DNA from 2 places in the Nonomuraea sp. NPDC050310 genome. Region 1 is predicted to be linked to the other one. Evidence: riboswitches for the same ligand, from Rfam matches in the RefSeq annotation. Region 1 holds a riboswitch; the other holds the start of a gene.
What was found. Region 1 has a riboswitch for S-adenosylmethionine ahead of AB0I67_RS28660 (aminotransferase class V-fold PLP-dependent enzyme). Riboswitches for the same ligand answer to the same signal wherever they lie in the genome.

Region 1 (4,411 bases):
CGCCGCCCAGCGCGGCCTGCGCGTGCGCGTGCAGGCCACCGGGCACGGCGCGCTGCGCCCCGCCACCGAAGACGACCTGCTCCTCGTCACCTCCGGCATGGACACCGTCGCCATCAACGGCGACACCGCCCTGGTCGGCCCCGGCGCCAAGTGGAAGGCGGTCATCGACGCCGCCCACCCGCACGGCCTGGCGCCCCTGGTCGGCAGCACCAGCGACGTCGGCGTCGTCGGCTACAGCCTCGGCGGCGGCCTGGGCTTCCTGGCCCGGCCCTTCGGCCTGGCCGCGCAGGCCATCGTCGAACTCCAGCTCGTCACCGCCGACGGCGAGATCCGCTGGGTCGACGACCAGCGCGACCCCGGGCTGATGGCCGCGCTGCGCGGCTTCGGGCCCAACCTGGGCGTGGTCACCGCGCTGCGCACCCGGCTGTTCCCGGCCGCGCAGCTCTACGCCGGGTCCATGATGTGGCCGGCCGACCTGGCCAGGGACGTCCTCCTCGCCTACCGCGACTGGGTGGCCACCGTGCCGCGCGAGCTGACCTCCGCGGTGGGTGTGCTGCACGTGCCGGACGCGCCCTTCGTGCCGCCGCCCATGCGCGGCCAGTCGGTCGCCCGGATCTGCCTGTGCCACCCCGGACCCGACCACTCGGGCATGGACGAGCTGCTCGCGCCGCTGCGGGCGCTGCCGGGACTCGTCATGGACCTCACCGGGCCAATGCCCTCGAACCGGATCGACGAGATCACCGCCGACCCGACCGATCCGCTGCCGTTCATGTTGCGCGCGGAGATGCTGGCCGGGCTCAGCGACGAAGCGATCGACTACCTCGCCGGCATCTCGCCCCGGGATGCCGAGCCGTACCTGCTGTGGCTGGTGCGGCACATCGGCGGCGCGCCGCAGCTCGACCCCGGGCTGGCCTACGCCCAGGGCGAGTTCGTGGCCGAGGCGGTCAGCCTCGCGCCCGGGCCGGACGTCGCCGCCGCCGTACAGGACTTCGGCGGCCGCTTCTCGGCCGGACTCGGCGCCGCCGCGACCGGCTACACGCCGTTCAACTTCGCCGCCGGGCCCGACCAGATCGCGCGGGCCTTCACCCCGGAGTACGGCGCGCGCCTGGCCGAGACGAAGAGACGCCTCGACCCGGCGGGCCTGTTCGGCGGCGAGCGGACCCTTACTGCTTAGCCCGGTGCCTGCTCCGCATCCGGATGTTCAGCATCTCCACGACCAGGGAGAAGGCCATCGCGAAGTAGATGTAACCCTTGCTGATGTGCTGCTCGAAGCCCTCGGCGAGCAGCACGACGCCGATCAGCACGAGGAAGGACAGCGCCAGCATCTTGATGCTCGGGTGCCGGTCCACGAAACGGCTGATCGGGCCGCTGGCGAAGAGCATCACGATCACCGAGGCGATGACCGCGGCGATCATCACGCCCAGCTCGTCGACCATGCCGACCGCGGTGATGACCGAGTCCAGCGAGAAGACGATGTCCAGGATCATGATCTGGATGATCGCCGAGGCGAACGAGGTGACCTTGCGCTTGGTGCCCCCCTCGCCGTCCTTCAGCTCCATGCTGTGGCCGATCTCCAGCACGCTCTTGGCCAGCAGGAACAGACCGCCGAGAATGAGGATCAGATCTCGTCCGGATATCTCCTGACCCAGCACGGTGAAGAGCGGCTCGGTCAGCCTGATCACCCACGACAGGGCGAGCAGCAGCGCCAGGCGGCTGATCAACGCGGCGGCGAGACCCAGCACCCGAGCACGATCGCGCTGCTCGGGCGGGAGCTTCCCCGCGATGATCGAGATGAAGATGATGTTGTCAATGCCCAGCACGATCTCGAGTGCGACCAGGGTGAGAAACCCGATCCAGATCTCTGGGTTGGTCACCCAGTCCAGCATTCTGTACCTCCTTGCTCAATCTGCACACAACGATCGTCGACTCGAGAAAGTTCGCGACTTGCGGTTTCCGCCCCTGTGTCGGTTATAGTTCCGACGAAGGTCATGAGTGCCAGCGCACAGCCCCGGCTTGCTGGCCGGCAACCCTCGCGTCCGCGGCGGGGTGCCCCGGGTGAGGACCTGGTCCGTCACGAGGTGTGGCGGGCAAGCGCGGGCTCCACGGACGGATCGGGGCCCAAGGCCTCGAAGGAGTTCGCCGTGTCCACGCTCAGCATCTTCAGCTCTGTCCCCGCCCAGAGCACCACCTCCCCCGCCGCCTCGCCCGGCGAGTCCGGCGCGCGTGAGTTGCCCGCGGTCCTGGGTGCCGACCTGGAGGTTCCGGTCAAGGGTGGCCGGCTGGTGAGTTACGCCAACCTCGACTACGCCGCCAGCGCGCCCTGTCTGGAGCCGGTCAGCGCGGCCGTGACCGCCGCCCTGCCGGCCTACTCCAGCGTCCACCGCGGCGCGGGCTACGCCTCCCAGCTCACCACCGCCCGCTACGAGCAGGCGCGGCACACCGTGCGGGCCTTCGCCGGCGCCCGCCCCGACGACGCGGTGATCTTCACCCGGAACACCACCGACTCCACCAACCTGCTGGCCGGCTGCCTGCCCGAAGGCACCACCGTGGTCGTCTTCGACACCGAGCACCACGCCTCGCTGCTTCCCTGGACCGATGTCGTACGGCTGGCGCCGCCCGCCTTCCCCGGCGAGACCGTACGCGCCGTGGACGAGGCCCTCGCCGGGATCGACGGCCCCAAGCTGCTGGTCGTCACCGCCGCCTCCAACGTCACCGGCGAACTGTGGCCGATCGCGGCCCTGGCGCACATCGCCCACCGGCACGGGGCGCGCATCCTCGTCGACGCCGCCCAGCTCGTGCCGCACCGGCGGCTCAACATCACCGCGCTCGACCTCGACTACGTCGCCTTCTCCGGGCACAAGCTCTACGCGCCCTTTGGCGCCGGCGTGCTGATCGGGCGGCGGGACTGGCTGGCGGCGGGCGAGCCGTACCTCAAGGGCGGCGGCGCGGTGCGGGCGGTCAACGACGAGATCGAGTGGCACGACGACCCCGAGCCCCGGCACGAGGCCGGCACCCCTAACGTGCTCGGCGCCATCGCGCTGGCCGCCGCCTGCGACGCGCTCTCCGCCACCGGGTGGACGGCGCTCGTGCGGGAGGAGGAGCGGCTGATCGGGCGGCTCCGGGCCGGGATCGCGGGCCTTTCCGGGGTGCGGGAGCTTTCCCTGTGGGGGGCTGACCACCCTCGGGTGGGGATCGTGTCGTTCGTGGTCGACGGGTTCACCGCTCGGGAGGTGGCCGAGGTTCTGTCGGCCGAGTACGGGATCGGGGTGCGGGACGGGAAGTTCTGCGCGCATCCCTTCGTGCGGCACCTGCTGGGGACTGCGGACGGTGGCTGTGAGGACGGCACCGCCTCAGCCGTCCGCGCCTCCATCGGCCTGGGCACCACCGACGAGCACATCGACCGCCTCCTCACCGCCCTCCACAACCTCACCACCCGCTGACCCCCCACGCGGGATCCTCGCCGCCTCGGTGGCCCTTGTCCGGGGTTCTCGCCGCATCGGTGGACCGGTGGCCGCCGTACAGGGTGCTCGCCGCATCGGTGGACGGGCGGCCACCACACGGGGTCCTCGCCGCATCGGTGGGAGGCAGGCCGCCGCACGGGGTCCTCGCCGCATCGGTGGGAGGGCGGCCGCCGCACGGGGTCCTCGCCGCATCGGTGGGAGGCAGCCGCCGCACGGGGTCCTCGCCGTATCGGGTGGCGGCGGGGGGCGGGCGGTGGGTCCGCCTGGCCCCCGGCTCCGGCCCCCGGCCTGCTCACCCCGGCCCCTCCGGCCACCCCGGCATCCCTAGCCCGGCCACCTCGGCCACCCGGCATCCCTAAGCCGGGCACCTCGGCCACCCCGGCCCGGCACCTCGGCATCCCCGGTCCGGCCAGCCCAACCACCGCGGCCCGACCACCCCGGCCTCAGGCCCGGTGCGGCCCGCCCGCTGTTGGGTGGGTCAGGATTCGCCGCGGCGCTTTTCGTCGGCGAGCAAGGCGTCGATGTCCCTGCGGTCTGCCTCGGAGAGGCCGTGGGCCTGTTGGGGCACGGTGTTGGGGCGGGTTTCCTCGGCGGCCTGGGCCGACGCCGCGGAGTGGCGGGCGTCGCGGGCGGAGTCACGGGCGTCGTCGGCGGCGTCGCGAGCGACGTCCCGGGTGGCCCCGGTCGACTCCTGGACGGCGTCACGCCGGGCCTCGCGGTCGGCGGCACGGGCCGCCTCGGCCTCGGCGGCCTCGGTACGGGCCTCGGCGGCCTTGCGCTCGGCGTCCTCCCGCGCCTGACGAGCCGTGGACAACTCCTCCTGAGCGGCGTCCCGCGCCTTGTTGCGCCGCCGCAGAGCCAGGTAGAGCCCGTCAAGCCCAAGCCGCCCACCCCCGGTGGCCATGAGCATGAGGCACCCCGCCCCCAGGGCCCCCACGAGCTCCCACCCG
Region 2 (4,411 bases), on a different contig from region 1:
CGGAACGGACCCGGCCACGCGCGTTCGTGGGCGGTTCGCACGGACTGCGTTGCCGTACGAACCACCGGCCAGGTGTGTGTCAGACCGCTCGGACAGATTCGGCCTGCGGCCCCTTCTGTCCCTGCGTGATCTCGAACTCGACCCGCTGGCCCTGCTCGAGAGACCGATAGCCGTCCATCATGATCGCTGAGTAATGGACGAAGACATCCTTACCACCGTCTACCGCGATGAAGCCGTAGCCCTTGTCCGCGTTGAACCACTTGACGGTGCCCTGCGCCACTTCCGACTCCTCTAACTGGGCTCCGGACCTCGCCCATTCCTCTCGCAAGATCCGCAGTCTTCCTGACTTAAGGGGATTTCCAGCCAGTCGACCGCACTCGACCATACCTGTGAGGTGGCATTGGGGAACAGAGTCAAGCACAAAACTGCTTAGCGCTACATTTCCTTTAAGTTTGAAATGTCCCTGCAGATACGAACACCCCCCGGGCGAGGGCCCAGGGGGTGCGTCGTACGGAAGGGGCCGGATCAGCCGCCCGCGACCGCCGGGATGATCGAGATCTGCGCGCCTTCGGGCGTCGCGGTGTCAAGGCCCTCGGAGAAACGGACGTCCTCTTCCCCGACATAGACATTGACAAAACGGCGAATCTTGCCCGATTCATCCAGAATTCGCGCGCCGATACCCGGGAAGTCGGCGTCGAGCTTCTGGAGCACCTCGCGAAGCGTCGCGCCCTCCCCGCGCACATCTGCACTTCCGCCCGTGTATGTGCGCAGAATTGTCGGAATCCGCACCGAAACACTCATCAGATAACCTTCCTAAACGCGTCGAGCGAGGGCTTGATCACCGCGGACGGCTCGGCCGTGACCACGTCGAGGGTCTTGAGGCCGTCGCCGGTGTTGAGCACCACCGTGTCCAGCTCGGGGTCGAGCTTCCCGGCCGCCACGAGCTTGCGCAGCACCCCCACGGTGACCCCGCCCGCCGTCTCGGCGAAGATGCCCTCGGTCGAGGCCAGCAGGTGGATCGCCGAGACGATCTCGGCGTCGGTGACGTCCTCCACCGCGCCGCCGGTCCGGCGGGCGATGTCGAGCACGTAGGGGCCGTCGGCCGGGTTGCCGATCGCCAGCGACTTGGCGATCGTGTCCGGCTTCACCGGCTGGACCACGTCGTGCCCGGCCTTGTAGGCCGCCGCCACCGGCGAGCACCCGGTCGCCTGGGCCGCGAAGATCTTGTACGGCTTCTCCTCGACCAGGCCGAGCGCGACGAGCTCCTTGAAGCCCTTGTCGATCTTCGTGAGCTGCGAGCCGGAGGCCACCGGGATGACGATCTGGTCCGGCAGCCGCCAGCCGAGCTGCTCCGCGATCTCGTAGGCCAGCGTCTTGGATCCCTCGGCGTAGTAGGGCCGCAGGTTGACGTTGACGAAGCCCCACTTCTCGCCGGCCGGGTCGCCGATCAGCTCCGAGCAGAAGCGGTTGACCTCGTCGTAGGTGCCCTCGATGCCGATCAGCTTGCCGCCGAACACCCGGGCCATGGCGATCTTCGCCTGCTCCAGGTCGGCGGGGATGAAGACGCAGGCCTCCAGCCCGGCGCGGGCGGCCGCGGCGGTGACCGCGCCGGCCAGGTTGCCGGTGGAGGAGCACGACAGGGTGTGGAAACCGAAGGTGCGGGCCGCCTCGACGGCGATCGCGACCACCCGGTCCTTGAAGGAGTGGGTGGGGTTGCCGGAGTCGTCCTTGATGTGCAGGGACTTGAGACCGAGCGACTTGCCGAGCCCCTCGGCGCGGACCAGCTTGGTCCAGCCGGGGTTCATGTTCCGCTTCTCGGTCACGTCCACGGGGACCGGGAGGAGCCGCCGGTAGCGCCAGATGTTGTCGGGACCGGACTCGATGTCCGAGCGGGTCACCGTACCGAAGTCGTAGGCCACCTCGAGCGGCCCGAAACACTCGAGACAGGCGAAGTGGGGACCGAGGTCGTAGCGCGTGCCGCATTCGCGGCAGGAGAGCGCGACAGCAGGGCCGAAGTCGAGCGACATGAAGCGAGGCCTTCCCTCATCTTCGCCCGCGACCACCTTGGTCACGGGCCGGAATTGGCACCTGTCCCGGTCGGCCTCGTCACGTCACGAGCACGAACCGGGAGGGTTGCCGGGGCTTCGCAGGGCCGGTCCCTCCACCCCTCTGGATGAGCAATATGAAGTTGTGTTTCTGCGCAGCACTCTACCTGGACTGGCGACGCTGACAACTCAGCGTCTCGCCAGTCGAGACAGGCCGTCTCAGCGGTAGTCCTCGCCCAGTGCCGCCTGCACGTACTTGCGCGCCTGGTGGATGCGCGACTTGGCGGTGCCGAGCGGGATGCCGAGCTGTTCGGCCACCTCGTTGTAGTCGAGCTGGACGATGTCGCGCAACACCAGAGCCTGCGCCAGGTCCGGCTTGTCGGCCTCCAGCGCCTCCATCGCGTCGAGCAGGTCGAGCCGCGAGCCGGCGATCACGCTCACCCGGCGCACGTCGGGCCGCTGGGTGGGCAGTTCGTCGGAGGTCTGCTCGGCCGCGCGCCGCTTGAGCGAGCGGTAGGTGGTGCGCGCGCAGTTGGCCGTCACGATGTGCAGCCACGTGCTGAAGCGGGCCCGCCCCTCGAACCGGCCGATGTTTCGCGCCACGGCCAGCAGCGTGTCCTGGCAGGCTTCCTCGGCATCCTGGTGGTAGGGCAAGATCCGGGCGCAGTGCCGCAACACATCGGGCTCGATCCGCTTGAGCAGCTCACCGAGCGCACGGTGATCGCCGCCCGCTGCGGATCGGGCCAGTTCCTCGGTTAGCTCATCAAGCGCCATAGAGAGATCCTAAGAGCGGGGAGGGTTTTCATGAACAGCGTCCTGGTGGCCTCCAACCGGGGGCCGGTCTCCTTCACGGTCGACGCCGACGGCGTCCTGACGATGAAACGCGGCGGCGGCGGGCTGGTCTCGGGCCTGTCGGGGGTGGCCAAGGACGTGCTCTGGGTCTGTGCCGCGCTGTCCGACGGCGACCGCGGCGCGGTACGGCAGGCCCCCGGCGGCCGGCTCGACCACGCGGGGTACGACACCGGTCCGTTGCGCATGCTGGATATTCCCCCGGCCACCTTTCACCGGGCTTACAACGCGGTTGCCAACTCCACGCTCTGGTTCGTCAACCACCTGCTCTACGACATCCCGACCAGCCCGCACTTCGGCACCCGCTTCGAGCGCGAGTGGGAGTCCTACCGCGACTACAACGGCGCCTTCGCGCTGGCCCTGGCCGAGGAGGCGGCGCACGAGGCGCGGGTGATGGTCCAGGACTACCACCTCACCCTCACCCCGGCGATGCTCCGCGCCGAGCGGCCCGACCTGCGCATCGCGCACTTCAGCCACACGCCGTGGGCGCCGCCCGAGTACTTCTCGCTGCTGCCCGACGAGGTGGGGCGCGAGGTGCTGGAGGGCATCCTCGGCGCCGACCACGCGGGCTTCCTGACCGAGCGCTGGGCGCGCGCGTTCATGGACTGCTGCCGCCACCTGCTCGGCGCGGAGGTCTCCGCCGGCGCGGTCACCCATGACGGGCGCACCACCCGCATCGGCGTCCACAGCCTGGGGGTGGACGGCGACGCGCTGTGGGCCCGCGCCTGCGAGCCCGACGTCGAGTCCCATGTCGCGGCATTACGGGAGCAGACCGGCGGGCGGCGGCTGATCGTGCGGATCGACCGCACCGAGCTGTCGAAGAACATCGTGCGGGGCCTGATGGCCTACCGCGAGTTCCTCGCCGCCCATCCCGAGTGGCACGGCCGGGTGGTGCACCTGGCCTTCGCCTACCCGAGCCGGCACGACCTGCCCGAGTACCGCGAGTACACCGCCGCGGTGCAGCGCTGCGCCAAGGAGATCGAGGACGAGTACGCCACGGAGGACTGGGACCCGCTCATCCTCAACGTCGACGACGACTACCCGCGCAGCCTGGCCGCCTACCGCCTGGCCGACGTGCTCCTGGTCAACCCGGTGCGCGACGGCATGAACCTGGTCGCCAAGGAGGGGCCGGTGCTGTCCGACCGCTGCGCGCTCGTGCTCTCCCGCGAGGCCGGCGCCGCCGCCGAGCTGGGCGAGGACGCGCTGGTGGTCAACCCCTTCGACGTCGGCGAGACCGCCCGCGCGCTGCACGCCGCGCTGGTCATGGACGAGCAGGAGCGGGTACGGCGAGCCCTGCGGCTGCGGGCCAAGGCCACCGCGCTGCCCCCGGAAAGGTGGCTGGCCGCCCAGTTGAATGCCCTTTAGTACGCTTTGACCCTGCCCGACACCCTGGGGGTCCCCGCGTGACAACGGCCGCGATGCGCCTGACGAGAGATCGCCCGACCTGGCTCATCTACCTCCAGCTCGGCACCTTCGCCACCTACCTGTACGGCCTCAGCGCGGCCCTGCCACTGCTG

Region 2: it holds a riboswitch for S-adenosylmethionine, as region 1 does, so the genes downstream of both, thrC (threonine synthase) here and AB0I67_RS28660 (aminotransferase class V-fold PLP-dependent enzyme) in region 1, are expected to answer to the same signal.

Annotation. Positions count from the first base shown of each region.
Region 1 is NZ_JBFAKP010000014.1:157,202-161,612, forward strand. It holds gene AB0I67_RS28650 (FAD-binding oxidoreductase) at 1-1,174, shown strand, start outside; gene AB0I67_RS28655 (TerC family protein) at 1,164-1,886, opposite strand; SAM riboswitch class IV at 1,985-2,100, shown strand; gene AB0I67_RS28660 (aminotransferase class V-fold PLP-dependent enzyme) at 2,142-3,440, shown strand; gene AB0I67_RS28665 (DoxX family protein) at 3,940-4,411, opposite strand, start outside.
Region 2 is NZ_JBFAKP010000004.1:25,777-30,187, reverse strand. It holds gene AB0I67_RS13075 (cold-shock protein) at 80-280, opposite strand; gene AB0I67_RS13070 (MoaD/ThiS family protein) at 526-801, opposite strand; gene thrC (threonine synthase) at 801-2,027, opposite strand; SAM riboswitch class I at 2,041-2,180, opposite strand; gene AB0I67_RS13060 (RNA polymerase sigma factor) at 2,265-2,819, opposite strand; gene AB0I67_RS13055 (trehalose-6-phosphate synthase) at 2,850-4,259, shown strand; gene AB0I67_RS13050 (MFS transporter) at 4,313-4,411, shown strand, end outside.